One region of the Marinobacter sp. GH_1 genome, then DNA from elsewhere that is predicted to be linked to it. Evidence: predicted binding sites of a transcription regulator. Region 1 holds the regulator's gene; the other holds the start of a gene.
The links. Region 1 encodes LexA, which represses DNA repair genes until DNA is damaged. Its sites were predicted from a motif close to CTGTNTNNNNANACAG; they were not measured.
Positions count from the first base shown of each region.

Region 2: recA (recombinase RecA) is a predicted target of LexA. The motif match lies at 3,469-3,484, and genes of this name have one in related genera.

Region 1 is NZ_CP184460.1:1,593,715-1,603,483, forward strand. Features, by position in the region: gene ACNSOI_RS07290 (translocation/assembly module TamB domain-containing protein) at 1-2,633, shown strand, start outside; gene ACNSOI_RS07295 (SIMPL domain-containing protein) at 2,644-3,330, opposite strand; gene ACNSOI_RS07300 (gamma-glutamyl-gamma-aminobutyrate hydrolase family protein) at 3,333-4,076, opposite strand; gene ACNSOI_RS07305 (amidoligase family protein) at 4,069-5,070, opposite strand; gene lexA (transcriptional repressor LexA) at 5,237-5,845, shown strand; gene ACNSOI_RS07315 (cell division inhibitor SulA) at 5,886-6,377, shown strand; gene ACNSOI_RS07320 (hypothetical protein) at 6,384-6,644, opposite strand; gene ACNSOI_RS07325 (DUF6586 family protein) at 6,706-7,188, opposite strand; gene ACNSOI_RS07330 (DUF1329 domain-containing protein) at 7,411-8,769, shown strand; gene ACNSOI_RS07335 (SOS cell division inhibitor) at 8,860-9,189, shown strand; gene ACNSOI_RS07340 (sigma-54 dependent transcriptional regulator) at 9,260-9,769, shown strand, end outside.
Region 2 is NZ_CP184460.1:1,316,334-1,326,102, forward strand. Features, by position in the region: gene fdxA (ferredoxin FdxA) at 1-16, opposite strand, end outside; gene mutS (DNA mismatch repair protein MutS) at 180-2,813, opposite strand; gene pncC (nicotinamide-nucleotide amidase) at 2,917-3,417, shown strand; gene recA (recombinase RecA) at 3,581-4,624, shown strand; gene ACNSOI_RS06110 (flavodoxin family protein) at 4,916-5,386, shown strand; gene ACNSOI_RS06115 (PilZ domain-containing protein) at 5,387-5,764, opposite strand; gene ACNSOI_RS06120 (Lon protease family protein) at 6,004-8,412, shown strand; gene fixJ (response regulator FixJ) at 8,451-9,071, shown strand; gene ACNSOI_RS06130 (response regulator) at 9,123-9,769, shown strand, end outside.

The sequences.
Region 1 (9,769 bases):
TGCCGGAGCTGGACGAGCCTCCGGTTTCGCTGAACCGTCTGGAAGGTCGGGCAAGTTACCAGGAAGACCGCTACCAGGCGGATCTTGACGCCCGGGTTGCCGGTCCCCTTGGGGACGCCGAGCTGAAGGCCCGCCTTGATGGCGATACGCAGGCTGTCCGTATCACCCAGCTCGACATGACGACCGGAGCGGGTTCCCTGTCTGGAGAAGCCGAGCTCGATTTTTCTTCCCAGCTGGCTTGGCAGGCTGCCCTGGTTCTGGATCAGTTCAATCCGGGCTATTGGGTGCCTATGCTGGAGTCCCGGTTGGACGGCAACGTAACCAGTGAAGGCCGGCTTCAGGACGATGCATTGCCCCGAATGTCGGCGGGCTGGAATCTGCAGGGACGATGGCAGGGGAACAATGCTCGCGCCCGGGGCCAGTTGGTCAGTGACGGTCGCGAATGGCAATTGGATGATCTTGTGCTTGTCGTGGGTGAGAACCGTGTAGAAGGGCAGGGTCGTTACGGCAGCCAACTGGCAGGTAACTTGTCCATCCTGTTGCCTGAACCGGCGATGTTTGCCGAAGGTCTGGCTGGTGAACTGGAAGCCAGCCTGCAGTTTGCTGGCACCGTGGATGATCCCACCGCCGAGCTTGTCATGGCTGGCCGCGGATTGAGCTGGCAGGATCTGTTGCAGATTGAGGCCGTGGATCTTGATGCCAGTCTGGCCACAGGCGGTGTGCTGGATGCAGCACTGGAGATTAATGAGATTCGTGCTGCCGACCAACAGCTGGAGAACGTGTCCCTGCGCCTTGAAGGTACCCGGGATGAGCATCAGCTAACAGTCAATGCCAGCCACAGTGAGGCGACCCTGCTTGCCGTATTCGCCGGCGCCCTGGGTGAGAGCCTGGATGCCTGGCAGGGTGCACTGAACCGTGGTGAAATCGACATACCCGGACCGGGCCAGACGTGGCAACTGGAGTCTCCCGCTGACCTTGCCTACACCGAAGAAGGCAACCTGAGCCTCGGCGCTCACTGCTGGCGCTGGCAGGAAAGTTCGGTGTGCGCTGACGATCAGCAGCTATTGCCGGATGCCCACATCGCCTTCCAGATTCGCCAGTTTCCGACAACGGCCCTTGAGCCACTGTTGCCTGATACCTTCCGATGGAGTGCGCACCTGGATGCCGACGTGGATCTGTCGCTGACCGACGCAGGGCCGGATGGCAGAATCACACTGGATGCCGGTGAGGGAACCTTCGAATTCCTGGTGCTGGATGACTGGGAAACCCTGAGTCATGAGCGCCTGACCGTTGATGCCCGTCTTCAGCCCAGCATAGCTGAGTTGTCAGTTGCCCTGCGAGGGCCGGAACTGGGCGATTTTAATGCCGAGCTGGCGGTTGACCCGATGGCTGAAGAGCGACCGGTACAGGGCCGTTTCAGCCTGAACTCACTGGATCTGGCTTTTGCATCCGCCTTCGCTGGGGTGGAAGAGATTGGAGGTCAGGTTAACGGCCAAGGCGAGATTACCGGCCCATTGTTACGCCCCATGATTCATGGCGAGCTGGCTCTTACGAATGGTCGTTTTTACGATCCGGGCCTGCCACTCCCACTGAATGATGTGGTTCTGGTGCTCGAGTTTCTCGGGGATTCCGCTGATATCAGCGGGCGCTGGAACAGTAACGACCGCAGTAGCGGGCAACTTTCGGGGATGATCAATTGGCAGCAGGAGCCAGAGATTGAGCTGTCGATTGTTGGCGACAGGCTGCCGGTGAATTTCGAACCCTATGCCCGGGTTGAAGTTGGGCCAGACCTCACCATCGCTTTCCGCAGTGGTGAACTCTCGGTGTCGGGGCGTGTGGAAGTACCCCGTGGTGAGATCGAGATCAAGGGGCTTCCGGAGTCAGCGGTTTCTATCTCCGAAGATGAGGTGATTGTCGGAGTTGAAACCGAGGAACCGACCATCCGGCGTATGGTGATGGACGTGACTGTGGTGGTCGGCGAAGACCGGGTAGCGTTTGATGCTTTCGGTGTGACCGGGAATCTCGAGGGGACCCTGCGGATTGGCAACGACATGGATACCCGGGGTGCGCTACAACTGGTGAATGGCCAATACCAGGCATTTGGGCAGGATCTGGAACTGCGGCGAGCGCGAATCCTGTTTGTTGGTGCCCTGACAGAACCCTACCTGGACATCGAGGCAGTGCGCAGGGTAGACACTGTTGTTGCCGGTATCAGGCTTAGCGGCCCCGTGAACGCCCCTGAAACCGAGGTATTCTCAGAACCCTCCATGCCCCAAAGCGATGCGCTGTCCTACATCATTCTGGGCCGCCCGCCTCAAAGCCGCGGTGACGACGGTCAGATGGCGCAAGCTGCTCTGTCGCTGGGGCTGACCCAGGCAAGCCGCCTGACCCAGGGCATTGGAGACGAGTTGGGCATTCGCAATCTCACCCTGGAAACCGAAGGTTCCGGGGATGAGGCTTCGGTGGTGGCCAGCGGATACATAACCGATGAATTGAGCCTGAGGTACGGCGTCGGGATATTCGAACCGATCACCACGGTCGCACTGCGTTATGATCTGGGCCGGTATTTCTATCTGGAGGCGGCCAGTGGCCTGGCCGCCTCGCTGGATATCTTCTACACCCGGGATTTCTGATCGACGGTTGTTAATCCAGGTTGAAGGTGGCGTTGACGCTGGCCTGGATTTCCCGGGGGGCGATACTGGAAACGGTGTCGCTGGCGGCTCTTGCTTCCGCCATCATCATGGGCATCGGGCGGTGCCCGCCATTGATGTTGATGGTTTTGACCTCACCACAGGTTTTGCCCAACTGTTCCGCCACAAAGGCACACCGGCTGCGGGCATCCTCGATTGCCCTCGCCAGTGCCTGGCGTTGCAGGCGCTCCTCGTCGGAATGGAAGAATTGGTGTTCGCTCAGATGGTATTGCAGACCAGCCTTGTGGGCCTGTTCCAACAGGGGGTTCAGAAGTTCAAGATTGTCGATGGAAAAGCTGACCGTCTGGCTTGCCACCGCCATTCTCTCCGGTTGTTGCCCACGCTCCTGAACCGGTAGCGACCGGGTGTACAGGTTAACGTTGGCGTCTGAGTAGTCCACCAATTGGTCGCGCATGCCCTGTATGGCCTTGCGCCATTGCTCCATGGTCTCGGAAAGGCGATCAGATGCCCGCTCTGGCAGGTTGTGCTCGGCACTGGCGGTAAATTGCAAACGGGCGCTGTCCGGAGTGTAGCGAACGCTGCCCTCGCCACTCAGGCTCACTTCGCCAGCGGAAACGGCCAGTGGTGCCAATGAGGCCACGAACACCGTTGCGGCCAGTGCTTTGGTGTATTTTTTCATGATCAGTCTCCTTGTTGGCCAAAGGCCATATCTTGGCTTTGCAGCCGCTCCAGTTTCCGAGCCCGGGCGGCATGCACAAAGTGGCTGAAAATCCGCCGGTGGCCGGTGTGATACAGCAGGTATTCCGGATGCCACTGAACCCCCATCAACCATTGTTGCCCGGTGTTTTCGATGGCCTGCACAAACAGGTCGTTGTCCAGTGCCGTTACCCTGAGATTCCGCCCCAGGTGTTTAATCGCCTGGCTGTGAATACGGTTCGCACCAATCAGGGTGCTGTGCATCAGCCGGCCTATCCGGCTGTCCTGGACCAGCTGGACCGTTTGAAGGGGGAGCAGCAAAGGGCGGTGACGGGTTTTCATTCGCAGCGGGGTCACGTTCTGACACAACGACCCACCATGAAAGACATTGATGAACTGGGCGCCGCGGCATATACCCAGTACCGGAATGTCTATTTCCTCGGCTTGCTTGAGCAGCCTGAAGTCGGTTTCGTCCCGTTTCAGGTCGTATCTTGCGGTCACTTGTGGCTGTTGGTCATAGCGGTTGGGGTGTACGTGGGTGCCGCCAGACAGCACCAGGCCATCGAGCAGGGAGACGTCCGTGCTGGATCCGGGGCGAATGTAGTGCGTGTGGGCGCCATGCAGCCGCAGGCCCAGATTGATCAGTCTGTGGGCGGTGCTGCGCCTGGCGGGGCCGCTGATGCCAATGGTGATCCCCGGCGATTCTGGTGCTTCTGAGGTCTCAGACATAACCGCGCTGTTTAAGCCATTGTTCCGTGGTGTCGCGCCATGAGCGGGTGAGATTGCGAAAACTGAATTTCCGGGCTTCGCGGAACAGTTCCCTGAGTTCTTTCAGGTGCTCTGGATGGTTTGCGATTCGCTCCAGTACCACCCAGTCGTTCCAGACCGTGGAAAAATGCCATCGGGGGTTGTCGATATCGCAATCGGGTAACCGGTAGTGCAGAGTCGGCCGGCTCTTGATTCTCGGGTCGTCCACATAGTCTTGCAACAGCTCTGAATCCAGGTGTGCAAACAGTGGCAGAAGGTCCAGGGCCTTGTTCCGCGTTGGGTTGAAGTTCAGGTAGTCTTTCATCAGCGAGGCCTGGTCGGGAGCATAATCTTCCGCCATCAGCATATCCGTGTAACGGCTGCTCCAGGGCTCGATGTAAGTGGTAAATTTTCGGCTTATGTCAATCTGATGCCGGGATTTGAGCCAGTCATAAAGTGCCGCGAAGGCCTGCAGGTAGGTGACAATGGTTGCGGGTTCCAGGTCCGGCAGTTCGGGATTGAGTTGCAGGCCGAAAGCAAAGTAAATCGCTTCCCGGCTGCCTTCCGCGCCAAGGTCGCGCAGCTCGTCTACCAGTTCTTCGATCAGACCCAGTCTGAAAAAGGGCAGAGGTGGGCCGACAATCTCAAGAGGCACAATGCGCTCGGCGGCAAAATCGATGACATCCATGGCGTGGGTGCCCAGTTCGCGGATTGACTCGGGCAGGCGTTCGTCCGCCAGGTCAAGATCCTTCACGGGGTCAGAGTCCAGCTCAATGGTGAAGGTTCCGGCGTCAGTCTCCAGGCGGCTGACATAACGCGACTCCAGCTCTGGGGTGCCTTTGAGCAGGCGGGCGACATGCTCGACCAGCTCATCGTAGCCCAGGCCGGAGAGTTCAATCTCCACGCCAACTCTACGCTCTTCTCCTTGATGATTACGAAGCCGCTCCGGCATCGCACAACGCTCTGTCGAATTCATTGGCACCTTGCATCCATATAATTCGCGGACTTAAACCATAACACACCGATATGCAGCGGCCCGATTACATGACAGAAAATTTCAATCGGGCTTTACACTGGATAAAACACTGTATATAGTCAAATCACTGTATATAAAACCAGGATGAAAAACCCGGAGTACATGCATGAAGCTGACCGCGCGACAGTCCCAGGTGCTGGATATCATCCGGCGGTACGTAGACGAAACCGGTTACCCGCCAACGCGGGCAGAAATCGCTGCCGAACTGGGGTTCCGCTCCGCCAATGCGGCAGAGGAGCACTTGCGGGCCCTGGCCAGGAAAGGCGCCATCGAAATGGTGCCCGGTGCCAGCAGGGGGATTCGACTGCCGGAAGTGGAGCAGGACCCGGGGTTACCGGTTGTCGGCCAGGTTGCGGCGGGCAGCCCGATTCTCGCCCAGGAACACATTGAAGAGCACTGCACTTTGCAGCCGGAATTTTTCTCGCCATCCGCCGATTACCTGCTCCGGGTGCGCGGCATGAGCATGAAAGACATTGGCATTCTCGACGGTGATTTGCTCGCAGTACATCGCACTCAGGATGTCCATAACGGGCAGGTGGTTGTGGCCAGGGTTGGTGAAGAAGTGACGGTAAAGCGGTTTCGCAGGGACGGCTCAAAGGTCTGGTTGATTGCGGAAAACGAAGAGTTTGCCCCGATTGAAATTGATCTGGCCGAACAGGAGTTGTTTATCGAAGGTCTGGGTGTGGGCGTGATCCGCCGATCAGATTTGCATTGATAACCAGCAATAAGAAACGATTAGCGCAGGTAGGTGAGCAATGGAACAGTTAAGCTTCACTCAGAACATGGCGTTCCAGCCGGCGGCCATCATGCCCGCCCGCACGGTGTCTACAGGAAAAGCACGGTCCACAGCCCTTCACTCATCGTCAGACGTCGGTCGGGGAACCAGGGATTTTGGCGGTAACGTGACGGAAATTATTCTTCCTGAAGGCCAGGTAGAGAACGTCCAGTTGCTGCTCCCTATGCTCACCCAGCTGAACCAGGAGAAGCGCTGGCTGGCACTGATTGACCCGCCACAGTCCCTGGTTGGCAAGTGGCAGAAAATGCACGGTATTGTGGCCAGTGAGTTGCTGGTATTGCGCTCAACCAACGATTACTCAGCACAGCAGCTGGCTGAGCGTGCTTTGAGTGCCGGTACCTGTCATGCGGTGGTGCTCTGGACTAACAAGCTCGGGCGTTCAGCCTTTGAGTCCCTTCAAAAGGCTTCGGCGCAAGGTAGCAGCCACGGCGTGGTGCTGCGTCATCGGTAAAGGAGTTCAGTGGAGGGTGTATTGGGGCTGGGGTTCGGCCAGATCATTGTCGTCATCGTCCCAGTCAATATCGTGTGCGATATTGCCGGCGGCCTCAATCCCTGCCGCAATCATCGCCTTGGCTACGCTCATGTCACGGTCTTCCATCATTTCCCTGGCCTCCTGCGAGAAGGAAATGCGCACCAACGGCGCTGCGTCGTCATCAATGCGGCGCAAGGCGTAGTCGCCATTGGCAAGTTGTACGATTTCAAAAAACGATGGTGACATTCGTTCAACCTTTGTCTTGGTGTATTCGATTCGGTGTGGGAATTTAACCAACAGGGTGGGGCTACCACTCGCTGTGTTGTTCCTCAAGCCGTTTGGCCAGTTCAGTCATGGCCGTCAGGGTCTTTCTGAGTGTGGCGGCGGACCGGTCCGGGCCCTGTTCGACTGAAACCGCGATGATATTCTCTTCGGTAACATTCTTGCGTGTGGTCGGAGGCTGGCTCAAAGCCGATTCAACCTGATCAAGATGGTTCCACCAGCTTCCCGATGTGTCCGCCAGTTCTCTCAAAAGCCGGGTCTCGTGTACCTCGTAAGGAAACAGTGTTTCCAGTTCTGCCAGTGTCTGCGGTTTTTCGGCTTTGTGCTGATGGTATCGCGCAATCATCACCAGCAGCGTTCGCCTTGCCCGTAGCAGGAGCTCGGCGGAGCCCTGAGACAGCGCTTCCGTTTCCGCAGCGGAGCGCTTGGTGTCCGACTCAAGCCTGGCGAGTAAGGTGTTGGCCAGAAAAAGCTTTTGGGCTACCAGTGAGTACCATTGTGATGCCATCTACCACCCGCACTACGTGAGCGTTCAAGAGTCCAATTAGAACAACCGCCAGAGTCTATCATTTTTGCGCGCAAATTTCTCCTCCCCTGGGCTCCCCGTAATAGCTGCATTTCACAAGAAACTACAAACAATCACTTGAAACGGTCGTTTGAAACTGGCAAAAAGGCGCACAGATTGAACAAGCTTTGATCGTCTTGTGGTCCATTATTGGAGGTAATAAGGATGCGGAACCGGATAATTGCTGCTATTGCAGCGGCGGTATTGGGGTGTTCAGGTCCGGCCTTGGCAAAGGTGTCGCCGGCAGAGGCCGAGCGTTTGAAGAATGATCTCACGCCGGTGGGTGCAGAGCGGGCGGGTAACGAGTCTGGCACCATTCCGGCTTGGACTGGCGGGTTGGCTTCACCCCCGGCCAATTGGCGCGAAGGCACCGTAGAGATTAACCCGTTCCCGGAAGACGAAGCGCTGTACGTTATTACCCGTGACAATCTGGACCAGTACCGGGACATACTGTCGGACGGCCACATTCAGATGCTGGAGCAATACGGCCCGGAATTTTTCATGCCGGTGTACCAGGCCCGCCGAACAGCAGCGTTCCCCGAGCATGTCTACGAGAAGTTTTACCACAACGCACTGACAGCTGAACTTCTGGATAACGGTAACGGTGTTCGAGACACCATCATGACCAGTCCGTTCCCCATTCCACAGAACGGCCTGGAAGCGATCTGGAACCATATTCTCCGGTACCGGGGTGAGGAACTGTCGTTCCGCAGTGCATCGGCTACGCCGCAGCGGGACGGCTCGTTCAACCCGGTCGTTAACCAGTACGACTATTTCTTCGCCTACAGTCGCCCCGGTGCTGAGCTGGAAGACATTGATAACAAGATTTTCTACCTGAAAACCGAAACTGTCGCGCCGTCCAGCCTGGCTGGCACTATTACCCTGGTTCATGAAACCCTTGACCAGGTTCGCTCACCGCGACTGGCATGGCGTTACGATTCCGGTTCCCGCCGTTTGCGCCGGTCCCCGAATCTGGCCTATGAGACGGATCTGCCGAACTCATCGTCACTGCGTTCAGTCGACCAGAAGGACATGTACAACGGTGCCCCTAACCAGTACGACTGGGAACTCAAGGGCAAGCGTGAACTGATCGTTCCCTACAACGCCTACAAACTGCACGATGAAAGTGTTCGTCCAAATGACGTGATCCGGCCGAACCACATCAATCAGGACCTGACCCGATACGAGCTTCACCGGGTGTGGGTAGTCGAGGCGAAGCGACGCACCGGCATCAGCCATATCTATGATCGCCGCGTTTACTACATTGATGAGGACAGCTGGCAGATTCTGGCCACGGAAGAATATAACGAGGCTGGCGAACTCTGGCGTGTATCCGAAGCCCACAACATTGTCTATTACAGTGTGCCGGTCTTCTGGACCACCATGGAAATGACGTATGATCTGAAAGCACAGCGTTACTACATCGATGGCCTGGATAACGGCTACCCGGCCTATAATTTTGAGCCTGGGTATCGGGGCAACGAATTTACCGCTGCCGCCGCCCGCAGGGCCGCGCGCCGGTAAACCTTCCCCGGGTGCTGCCTGCTTATGGGCAGCACCCGCCTCAACCGACTGCCAGGCTCCGACATCCTGTTGAAATGTGGAGTACATCCCATGGCAGAACCCCAGGCTCTTCTTGAAAGTCTTGATCAACTCCGGTCCGAGCTGGACCAGGCCCTCGCTGCCCAGGACTGGGAGCAACTTGCGGAACTGAATGCCCGCGTTAAACCCGCAATTGAACCGTTAATGCGGGAGCTGGAACAGGGGCGCATCGATCCGGCCCTGATCAGGGACCGCCTGGACGCTTTGAATCAGTTCGTGGAAGCGGCAAACCAGGCTGCGGTCAAGGCCCGGGATGAAGCCCGGGAATCGCTCAAGGGCGTCAATGAAAACCGTACGGCGGCCCGTGCTTATCAGAACGTTTCAACAAACCGCCAAAGATAGCGTCATAAAATTGACTCCTGAGCTTATACAGTCTTAAATACCGCACAAATTCCCAAAGAGATTCTCGTGAATGTCCAAAAATAACAAAGTGCTGGTGCTGAGTGAGGATGACTCCAGGCGCAGGGACCTGATCACCATTCTCGAATTTGTCGGCGAAGAGCAGGTGCTGGCCGGTGACGAAGCATTGGCGCTTTTGGAGAGTGACGACGAGCAGACCAAAGAAAGTATCGGCGTAGCCGTGATCAACGGCGAAGAAGCCGCCAGCACCGCGCATGTTCAGAGGGTGTGCAAACTGGCCCAGGGGCTACCGATTCTTCTGGTGGGTGACCCGGACCTCAAGGGCGTGTCAGAAGACGATGCGAACCGCATTATCGCCAGGATGGAATGGCCCCTGAACTACACCAAGTTTGTGGATTCACTCTACCGGGCCCAGATCTACCACGACCAGTTCAGTCGCAGCAAGGAGCGGGGGCAGCAGCGGGGTGTTCAGTTGTTCCGCAGTCTGGTGGGCACCAGTCGCAAGGTTCAGCAGGTGCGCCAGTTGATGGAACAGGTGGCTGATAAAGACGTCAGCGTTCTG
Region 2 (9,769 bases), 280 kb from region 1:
TAACGATAAACGCCATAGTCAGATCCCTGGTTCGTAAAGTAATCGGTCTCATCAGGAGCCCTGATGTTCCGGCCCCATCTATAATTTTGTGCGCGATATTGTAGGGAGCGCCCCCCGCAGCCGCAAGCGTTGGGCTGCTATAACCTTATTACACAGATCAAGTTTGGCCCAGTTTCCTGTTATTTTGCCAGCAAAGCTTTCAGCTCATAGAGCTGATTGAGGGCATCCCGTGGTGAAAGTCCATCAATGTCCAGTTTTTGCAAGGCGTTCTCTACAACGCTCGGCTCCGCGCTGGCAAACATATCGCCCTGAAACACCGATTCCACGGCAGCCGGTTGTTTAGCCGTTTTGGGGGCTGGTGATGGCGCTGCAGCGGCACCGCCTGTAGCTCCCTTGGACGGGCCGGCGCTGCCTTCCAGATGCGCGAGCTGCGCCTTGGCATTGCGAATCACATCCTGGGGCACGCCCGCCAATTTGGCCACTTGAAGGCCATAACTCTGGCTGGCCGGGCCGTCGTGTACATTGTGCAGGAAAACGATGGAGTCGTCGTGCTCGGTGGCCGTCAGATGCACATTCACCGCATGTTCCAGGTCATCCGCCAGTTGGGTCAGTTCGAAGTAGTGGGTGGCGAACAGGGTGTAGCAACGAATGTCCTTGGCCAGGTGCTCAGCCGTGGCCCAGGCCAGCGACAGGCCGTCAAAGGTACTGGTGCCGCGGCCCACCTCATCCATCAGCACCAGGCTGTGATCGGTGGCGTTGTGCAGGATGTTGGCGGTTTCGGTCATTTCCACCATAAACGTGGAGCGGCCGCCGGCAATGTCATCGGAAGAGCCCATGCGGGTGAAAATCCGGTCTACCGGCCCCAGCACCGCCCGGTTGGCGGGCACAAAGCTGCCGGTGTAGGCGAGCAGGGCAATTAACGCAGCCTGGCGCATGTAGGTGGACTTACCGCCCATGTTCGGGCCGGTGATCACCAGCATTCGCCGCTTCGCATCCATCAGCAGGTTGTTCGGCACGAAGGGCTCGTCGAGCAGTTGTTCCACCACCGGATGGCGGCCTTCCTCCACATCAAAGCCCGGCTCTTCGGTGAATTCCGGAGCAGTGAAACGCAGGCTGGTGGCCCGCTCGGCAAAGTTACTGAGCACATCCAGTTCCGCCAGGGCCTGGGCAGCGTCCTGCAGCGGTGCCAACTGCTCGGCGACGGCTTCCAGTACGTCGTCGTACAGGCCTTTCTCCCGGGCCAGCGCCCGGCTCTTGGCGCTCAGGGCCTTGTCTTCAAATTCCTTCAGTTCCGGTGTAATGAAACGCTCGGCGTTTTTCAGCGTCTGGCGGCGGATGTAATCCACCGGCGCCTGGTCAGACTGGGCCCGGCTGATCTCGATGTAGTAACCATGCACCCGGTTGTAGCCCACTTTCAGCGTGGAAATGCCGGTGCGTTCGCGCTCGCGGGTTTCCACATCCAACAGGTACTGGCCAGCGTTCTCGCTGATGTTGCGCAGTTCGTCCAGTTCTTTGTCGAAGCCTTCGGCAATCACGCCGCCGTCCCGGATCACCACGGGCGGGTTCTCGATAATGGCCCGCTCAAGCAGGTCTGCCAGTTCCGGGTATTCGCCAATAACCGTGGCCAGCTTCACCAGGTGATGTGAGTTAACGGGCTTTAGAGCCTCCTGCAGCCCCGGTAAGGTCTGGAACGCATCCCGCAGGCGTGCGAGGTCCCGGGGGCGGGCTGAGCGCAGCGCGACTCGGGCCAGAATCCGCTCGATATCACCCACCTGCTTGAGCAGATCGTGGATTGGCTCGTAATGGAAGCCGTCCAGCAAAGCCGACACCGCCTGCTGGCGCTGGCGCACGACCTCCACATTCCTGAGCGGCCGGTTCAGCCAGCGGCGCAGCTCACGGGCGCCCATGGCCGTGGCTGTGCGGTCCATTACCCAGGCAAGGGTGTACTGCTGGCCGCCCATCAGGTTGGTGTCTATTTCTAGGTTGCGGCGGCTGGCGGCGTCCAGGATCACCGCATCTTCCCGACGCTCGCGGGTCAGTTTGCGGATGTGGGGCAGGGCGGTACGCTGGGTTTCCCGGGCGTACTGCAGCAGGCAGCCGGCGGCGCAGATCGCCAGGTGCAGGTCTTCACAGCCAAAACCGGTCAGGTCTTTAACCTGCAGCTGTTGGGTAATCACCCGCCGGGCGGAATCCATCTCAAACAACCAGGGGCCCTGGCGACGAACCCCGGTGAAGCCCTCCAGCACATCGCTGTAAGGGAAGTCCTCGCTGATCAGAATCTCCGCCGGCCGCAGGCGCTGCAGCTCCCCCTGCAGAGCTTCCAGGCTTTCCAGCTCTGCGACCGCAAACCGGCCACTGGAGATGTCCAGCGACGCGAAGCCGAACTGCTCCTTATGACTGAAAATCGACACCAACAGGTTGTCCCGCCGGTCTTCCAGAAACGCCTCGTCGCTCAGGGTGCCCGGTGTCACCACGCGCACCACCTGACGATCAACCGGCCCTTTACTGGTGGCCGGGTCGCCAATCTGCTCAGCAATAGCGATGGATTGACCTGCGCGCACCATGCGGGCAATGTAGCCCTCAGCCGCATGGAAAGGCACGCCCGCCATCGGGATGGGGTTGCCCCCGGACTGGCCCCGGGCCGTCAGGGTAATGTCCAGAAGTTCCGCCGCTTTCTTGGCGTCGTCGTAAAACAGCTCATAGAAATCACCCATGCGATAAAACACCAGCTCGTTCGGGTGTTCCCGCTTGATCTTCAGGTACTGCTGCATCATCGGGGTGTGCTTGGAAAGATCGGTCTGGGCTACTGACATGGGTTTGTCCGGTTGATCGTACTTTTGGGTGAAAGCGGGGATTGTAAGAAAATAATGCCCGTGATGAAACGAAGGGTTTGGCAACAGACACAGGGAGATTGTTATGCAGGCCTCTGACCAACAACTGGAGAGCGCTGGAAACACGCTGGGTGAATGGCTCGTCGAGCACGGTAAAACCATCGCCACCGCCGAAAGCTGTACCGGCGGCTGGGTGGCCAAAGTGCTGACTGACCGGGCGGGGTCGTCTGCGTACCTGATGGCCGGGTTGGTGACCTACAGCAACGAGGCGAAACAGGCCATTCTGGGGGTTGAAGAATCGGTGCTCGCCGAACATGGCGCGGTGAGCGAGCCAGTGGTTCGCCAGATGGTCGCCGGTGCTGTCCGCGCTGCGGACGCTGACATAGCCGTGGCCATCAGCGGCATTGCCGGCCCTGGCGGCGGCAGTGATGAAAAGCCCGTAGGCACCGTATGGTTCGCCTGGGGCACCGGCCCGGACCGCATCGAAACCAGCACGCAGTGCTTTGACGGCGACCGGGATCAGGTGCGCCGAAAGTCGGTTTTGTATGTTCTGCAAGGGGTTACGGAGTTTCTGAAAACACTGTGACGTTTTTCACCCGGGCAGGGGTTGGTCTCAGCGAAGGCTTATGTTTTAATACTGTTCAAATATACAGGAAAACACTGGATGCCTCCGGTGTCATCGCTTTGAATTTCGCTGCTGTCGGCCCAATCGCGGCTCAGCAGCCCCGGCAAATGAGGGTCAGGTACCAATGGAAGACAATCGCAAGAAAGCACTCAGCGCAGCACTCGGCCAGATTGAGCGCCAGTTCGGCAAAGGTGCCGTGATGAAAATGGGCGACCAGCCCCGTGAAGCCATTCCTGCGGTATCCACCGGTTCCCTCGGGCTGGACGTAGCCCTGGGTATTGGCGGCCTGCCTTACGGCCGGATCGTTGAAATCTACGGCCCGGAAAGCTCCGGTAAAACCACACTGACCCTTCAGGTGATTGCGGAAGCCCAGAAGGCTGGCAAAACCTGCGCCTTCATCGACGCCGAGCACGCGCTCGACCCCATCTACGCGGAAAAGCTGGGCGTAAACGTAGACGACCTGCTGGTGTCCCAGCCAGACACCGGCGAACAGGCCCTGGAAATCGCCGACATGCTGGTGCGCTCCAACGCCATCGACGTGATCATCGTCGACTCCGTTGCCGCACTGACACCGAAAGCCGAAATCGAAGGCGAGATGGGCGACAGCCACGTAGGCCTCCAGGCCCGCCTGATGTCCCAGGCCCTGCGTAAACTGACCGGCAACGTCAAACACGCCAACTGCCTGATGGTCTTCATCAACCAGATCCGTATGAAAATCGGCGTCATGTTCGGCAGCCCGGAAACCACCACCGGCGGTAACGCCCTGAAATTCTACTCCTCCGTACGCCTGGACATCCGCCGCATCGGTGCTGTCAAAGAGGGCGACGAAGTGGTCGGTAACGAAACCCGCGTAAAAGTCGTCAAGAACAAGGTATCTCCGCCCTTCAAGCAGGCCGAGTTCCAGATCATGTACGGCAAGGGCATCTACCACATGGCCGAAGTTCTGGACATGGGCGTAAAAGAAGGCTTCGTCGACAAATCCGGCGCCTGGTACGCCTACAACGGCGACAAAATCGGCCAGGGCAAAGCCAACGCCTGCAAGTTCCTGGAAGAGAACATGGATATCGCCAACGAAATCGAAGCCAAGGTTCGCGACAAACTGATGCCCAAGCCGGTGAAGAAAGAAGCGGCCGAGGCGCCGGTGGAAGCGAGTGGCGAGTTGCTGTAACCCGCTTCATACGGCTCTATGCGGCATTGATACGTTGGACGGCATATTCGGAGCCTAGCGAGTTGTGGCAGGGAGCCCCTCACGGGAATCTCGTAGGCCATGGATGGCCGGAGCGAAGCGCACAGGGGTGAGGCAAGCGATTATGAAGCGAAGCTTCATGCGCAGCCGAACGCCAGCAATCTATGATTGCTGGCCGGACCCCGTAGGGGTGCTCGTAGCGTTTCCCGTGAGGGGGTTCCTGCCACAACTCATGCTCCATGAGTTAACGGCAAGAAGGGAGTCGGACGGCAAATGTCTAGCAAAAAGAGACTGCTCATCGTAGCCCACGCCCCATCCCCAAATACCCTGAAACTCCGGAACGCCACAGAAAAAGGCGCCCGTAACCCCGACATCGAAGCCGTAGAAGTGGTGGTAAAAGCCCCACTCGATGCCGGCCCCGAAGACATCCTCGCCTGCGACGCCATCATCCTCGGTACCACCGAAAACCTCGGCTACATGTCCGGCGCCCTCAAAGACTTCTTCGACAGAAGCTATTACCCTTGCCTGGAGAAGACCCAGGGCCTGCCCTTTGCCTACTACATCCGTGCCGGCCACGACGGCACCGGCACCCGCCGCGCCATCGACAGCATCACCACCGGATTACGCTGGAAACGCATACAGGAGCCATTGCTGTGCAGGGGAGATTACAGGGATGAATTCGAGCAACAGTGCGAGGAACTGGGCATGTACGTGGCGGCCAGCCTGGATGCTGGCCTGATCTGATTAACTGGCGAACCGGTTGTAAAAACCCTCAATCCGGGAAAGCGCATTGTCGATCGCTCTCGAGTAGCCTTTCTTGTCGAGACAATAGCTGAACTGCAGACTCACACGGAAGCCCGTCTGAAACGGCTGGCACGACACCACTCGGGCATCAATGCGCGACTCGCTGATGTATTTACCCTCAATATCCAGGAACAAATGCGCCCCGGAGTCTACCGGCCGAGGGCACAGCACCGCCATACCGTAACGATTGAGGTCCAGGCATGTTACCGCCACTGGCTGCTTCCCGCGACCAAAGAACGCCCTCTCACGGAGTTGCACCCTGAGACACGACGCCGAAAAACGATCCTTGATGCGGCGATCTGCGGAATAATTCGTCATTGCTTTGACCATCACCCGTATTGTACTTGTTGTGTCCGGAATCCGTCCGGGCATGGAAGTGTAGTAATCGACGGCCTGCCTGAAAAATGACCAAGGGGGAATTTGTGACCCGGTTGGCATATTGTCACGAATCCGGCCTCTTCCGATAAATGCGGCGCGGATAGGCGACAGCTTGAAGCTCAAACACTACAATGCGAGCGACAGTTACTACTCAAAACCGAACTCAACGGGAATCGAACTTGAAGTCATTGCCCTTGCATCAGCTCTACAAAGCCTGCGTTCTTAAAGATCTGCCATTCAAAACCACCCGGCAACTGGAGCCGCTGGCCGAGATTGTTGGCCAGAACCGCGCCCAGGAAGCGGTGCGTTTTGCGCTCGCCATGCCCCACGGTGGTTATAACGTGTATGCGGTCGGTCGCAATGGCTTGGGTAAGCGCACCATGATGCTCCGGTACCTGGAACACCACGTCGATACCGAACAGCAGAGCCACGACTGGTGTTACGTGGCCAACTTCGATGAGCCGCGCAATCCGCGTTTGCTGCAACTGCCGGCAGGAATGGGCACCCAGCTCAAACAGGACATGGACAAGCTGATGTCGCGGTTGGTGAAGGTGATTCCCCAGACGTTTGACAGTGACAGCTTCCTGGAGCGCTCCGAGCACCTCAAGAACGAGTACGGCAAAAAGCAGGAAGATGAGCTCGAGAAAGTGGCCAAGCAGGCCCGGCGCAAGAAAGTCAGCCTCACGGTAACCACACCGGGTGGCTATCGGCTGGTTGCCATGAATGGCGATGAGCCCCACACCGTGGAGAGCTTCCAGGCGCTGACCGATGAGCAGCGTGACAAGTTTGAAGACACCATCAACGCCCTTGAAAAGAAGCTCCGCCAGGCCCTTCGCAAGCTGGCCGATTGGGAGCAGGAGTACGCCGAGAAGCAACAGGCATTGAATCAGGAAACTCTCGAAGGCATTTCCGGTCACCAGATCGATGAGCTAGTCAAACGCTACAGTGACCAGCCAGACGTGGTTTCCTATCTTGAGGCCGTTCGCAAAGACCTGGTCGACAACCTGGATATCTTCCTTGAGGACGATGAAGAGCAGGCGGCGATCGCCTACGCCTCACTGGACAAGAAAACGCCCCGGCGCTACGTGATCAACGTGCTGGTGCACCAGAAAACCAATGAGGTGCCGGTGGTGGTGGAAGACAATCCCACCTACCACAACCTGTTCGGGTACGTTGAAAACGTCACCTTCAAGGGCACCGTGTTCACCGACTTCTCCCTGATTCGCCCGGGTAGTCTGCACAAGGCCAATGGCGGTTACCTGCTGATGGATGCCATCAAGGTGCTGGAGCAGCCGTTTGTCTGGGACGGTCTGAAGCGCGCCCTGCGCTCCCGCACCCTGCAGATCAATTCCCTGGAGCGGGAGCTGACGCTTTCAGGGACCATTTCCATTGAGCCGGAAGCCGTACCTCTGGATGTTAAAATTGTGCTGTTCGGTGATCGCGAAACCTGGATGCTACTGCAGGAATACGATTCCGAGTTTGCCGAGCTGTTCCGGGTGACGGCCGATTTCGAAAACGAGATGTACCGTACCGAGGAGAGCCAGCTGCTGTATGCCAAGTTCATTGCCAGTCTGGTGGTGGAGAAGAAGCTGCTGCACTGCACCAATAAAGCGGTGGCCCGTATAATCGAGCACAGCGCGCGCATGGCCGAACATCAGAACAGGCTCTCGCTGCATGCAGCGGACATCGCCAACCTTTTACGGGAATCCGATTTCTGGGCCCGACAGGCGGGTGCCAAACTGATCTCTGAAGTGCACGTTGAGCGCGCGCTGGAGAGTGCCCGTTACCGTAGCAGCCGTATCCGGGATCATTTTTACGATTCGGTTCGGGACGGCTCCACCCTGGTGACCACAACCGGCACCTGCGTCGGTCAGGTGAACGCCTTGTCGGTGCTGTCGACCGGCGGTTTCGAGTTTGGTCTTTCCAACCGGGTAACCGCAACCTGCTACTATGGTGATGGCGGTGTCATGGACATCGAGCGGGACGTGAAGCTGGGTGGCAATATCCATTCCAAGGGCGTGATGATTCTCAGCTCCTGGCTGGCCTCCCATTTTGCAGTGAACGACCCGATGCACCTGTCGGCCAGTCTGACCTTCGAACAGAACTACGGCGAAGTGGACGGTGACAGCGCCTCCCTGGCCGAGCTGTGCGCCTTGATCTCTGCACTGTCTGGTATTCCGGTGCGGCAGGATCTTGCGATTACCGGCTCGGTGAACCAGTTTGGCGAGGTGCAGCCGATCGGCGGCGTTAACGAAAAGGTCGAAGGCTTTTACGCCACCTGTGAGCTAAAGGGCGGCCTGACCGGCTCCCAGGGTGTGATTATTCCGGTCACCAACGTGCAGAACCTGATGCTGGACAGCGAAGTGGTCAAGGCATCCAAAGCGGGCAAATTTGCCGTATACCCGGTTGCCCGTGTGGAGGAGGCCATTACACTGTTGCTTGGCAAACCGGCGGGCAAGGCCGATGACAAAGGCAGGTACCCCAAGCAAAGCGTTTTTGGCATTATCCAGCAACGGCTCGAGAAAATGCGGGAACATGAACGGCAGGAACATGCCAGGGACGATCACAAAGATCCGTCCATCCACTGACCGGCTCCATAATAAAACGGACAGGAGAAAACAGATCCATGACTGATATCCAGCAGACTGTGTATGTGGTAGAGGACGACGAGGCCGTCCGCGATTCACTGGAATTGTTGCTGAAATCCGATGGCAAGCCGGTGAAAACCTATGAAAGCGCCGGCTCTTTTCTGGCAGATTATTCTGACCAGATGGCGGGCTGCATTGTGCTGGATATCCGTATGCCGGGTATGGACGGCATGGAGTTGCAGAAAAAACTCAACGACAAGCATTCGATCCTGCCCATTATCTTCGTGACGGGGCATGGCGACGTTCCCATGGCTGTCGATGCCATGAAGGAAGGTGCCGTCGACTTTATCCAGAAGCCCTATCGCGAAGAAGCGCTGCTGGAGAAGATCGAGGCGGCGCTGGAGCAGGATCGTGAGCAGCGGAAATCTCTGGATGAGCGCCAGGAGATCGTTCGCCGTATCAAGAGCCTGACACCCCGCGAGCGTGAAATCATGGATCGGATGATTGCGGGCCAGGCCAACAAGGTGATCGCCATCGAGCTTGAGATCAGCCAGCGCACTGTTGAGATTCACCGGTCCCGTGTGATGCACAAGATGGGCACCCATTCATTGGCACATCTGGTGCGTATGGTTCTGTCCGTAAAGGAACTTATCGACTAGGTCTGTCGGTATCGTCATCATACAATGACGTTTTTAACCGGCCATGTTTCTATGACTGAAGTTGTCAGTGAGAACTCCGAGGTGACGGTTCTGCTGGTTGATGACAACCCGCAGAACCTGAAAGTCCTCTACGAGACCCTGAAAGACAAAGGCTACCGGCTTCTGATCGCCAACGAAGGCGAGAAAGCATTGGACCTTGCCCACCGCCATCATCCGGAAGTGATTCTGCTGGATATCATGATGCCGGAAATGGACGGCTATGAGGTGTGTGAGCGCCTGAAAGCCGATCCGGAAACTTCAGATTGTGCCGTTGTATTCCTGTCAGCCCTGGACGACCTGCAGGCCAAGGTGAAAGGCTTCAGCCTGGGTGGTGCAGACTACATCTCCAAGCCATTCCAGTCCCTGGAAGTGATTGCAAGGGTTAAAACCCACGCCCAGGTGATTCGCCTCGAGCGGGAACTCCAGGCCCGGAACCGCGAGCTGCAGAGCGATCAGGCGCGCATCCTGAACTCCATCAGCGAGGGCATCTACGGCCTTGACGAGAACGGCATCATCGAATTTGCCAATCCCGCAGCCGCCATGATTATGGGATGCCCGGCGGAAGACCTGATCGGCAAGAGTTTTTTCGAACTGCACTTTTCGACGGCGGCGGAGTGCCAGGACAGCCTGCCGGTGATGGCCACCTGCCGGCAAGGTGT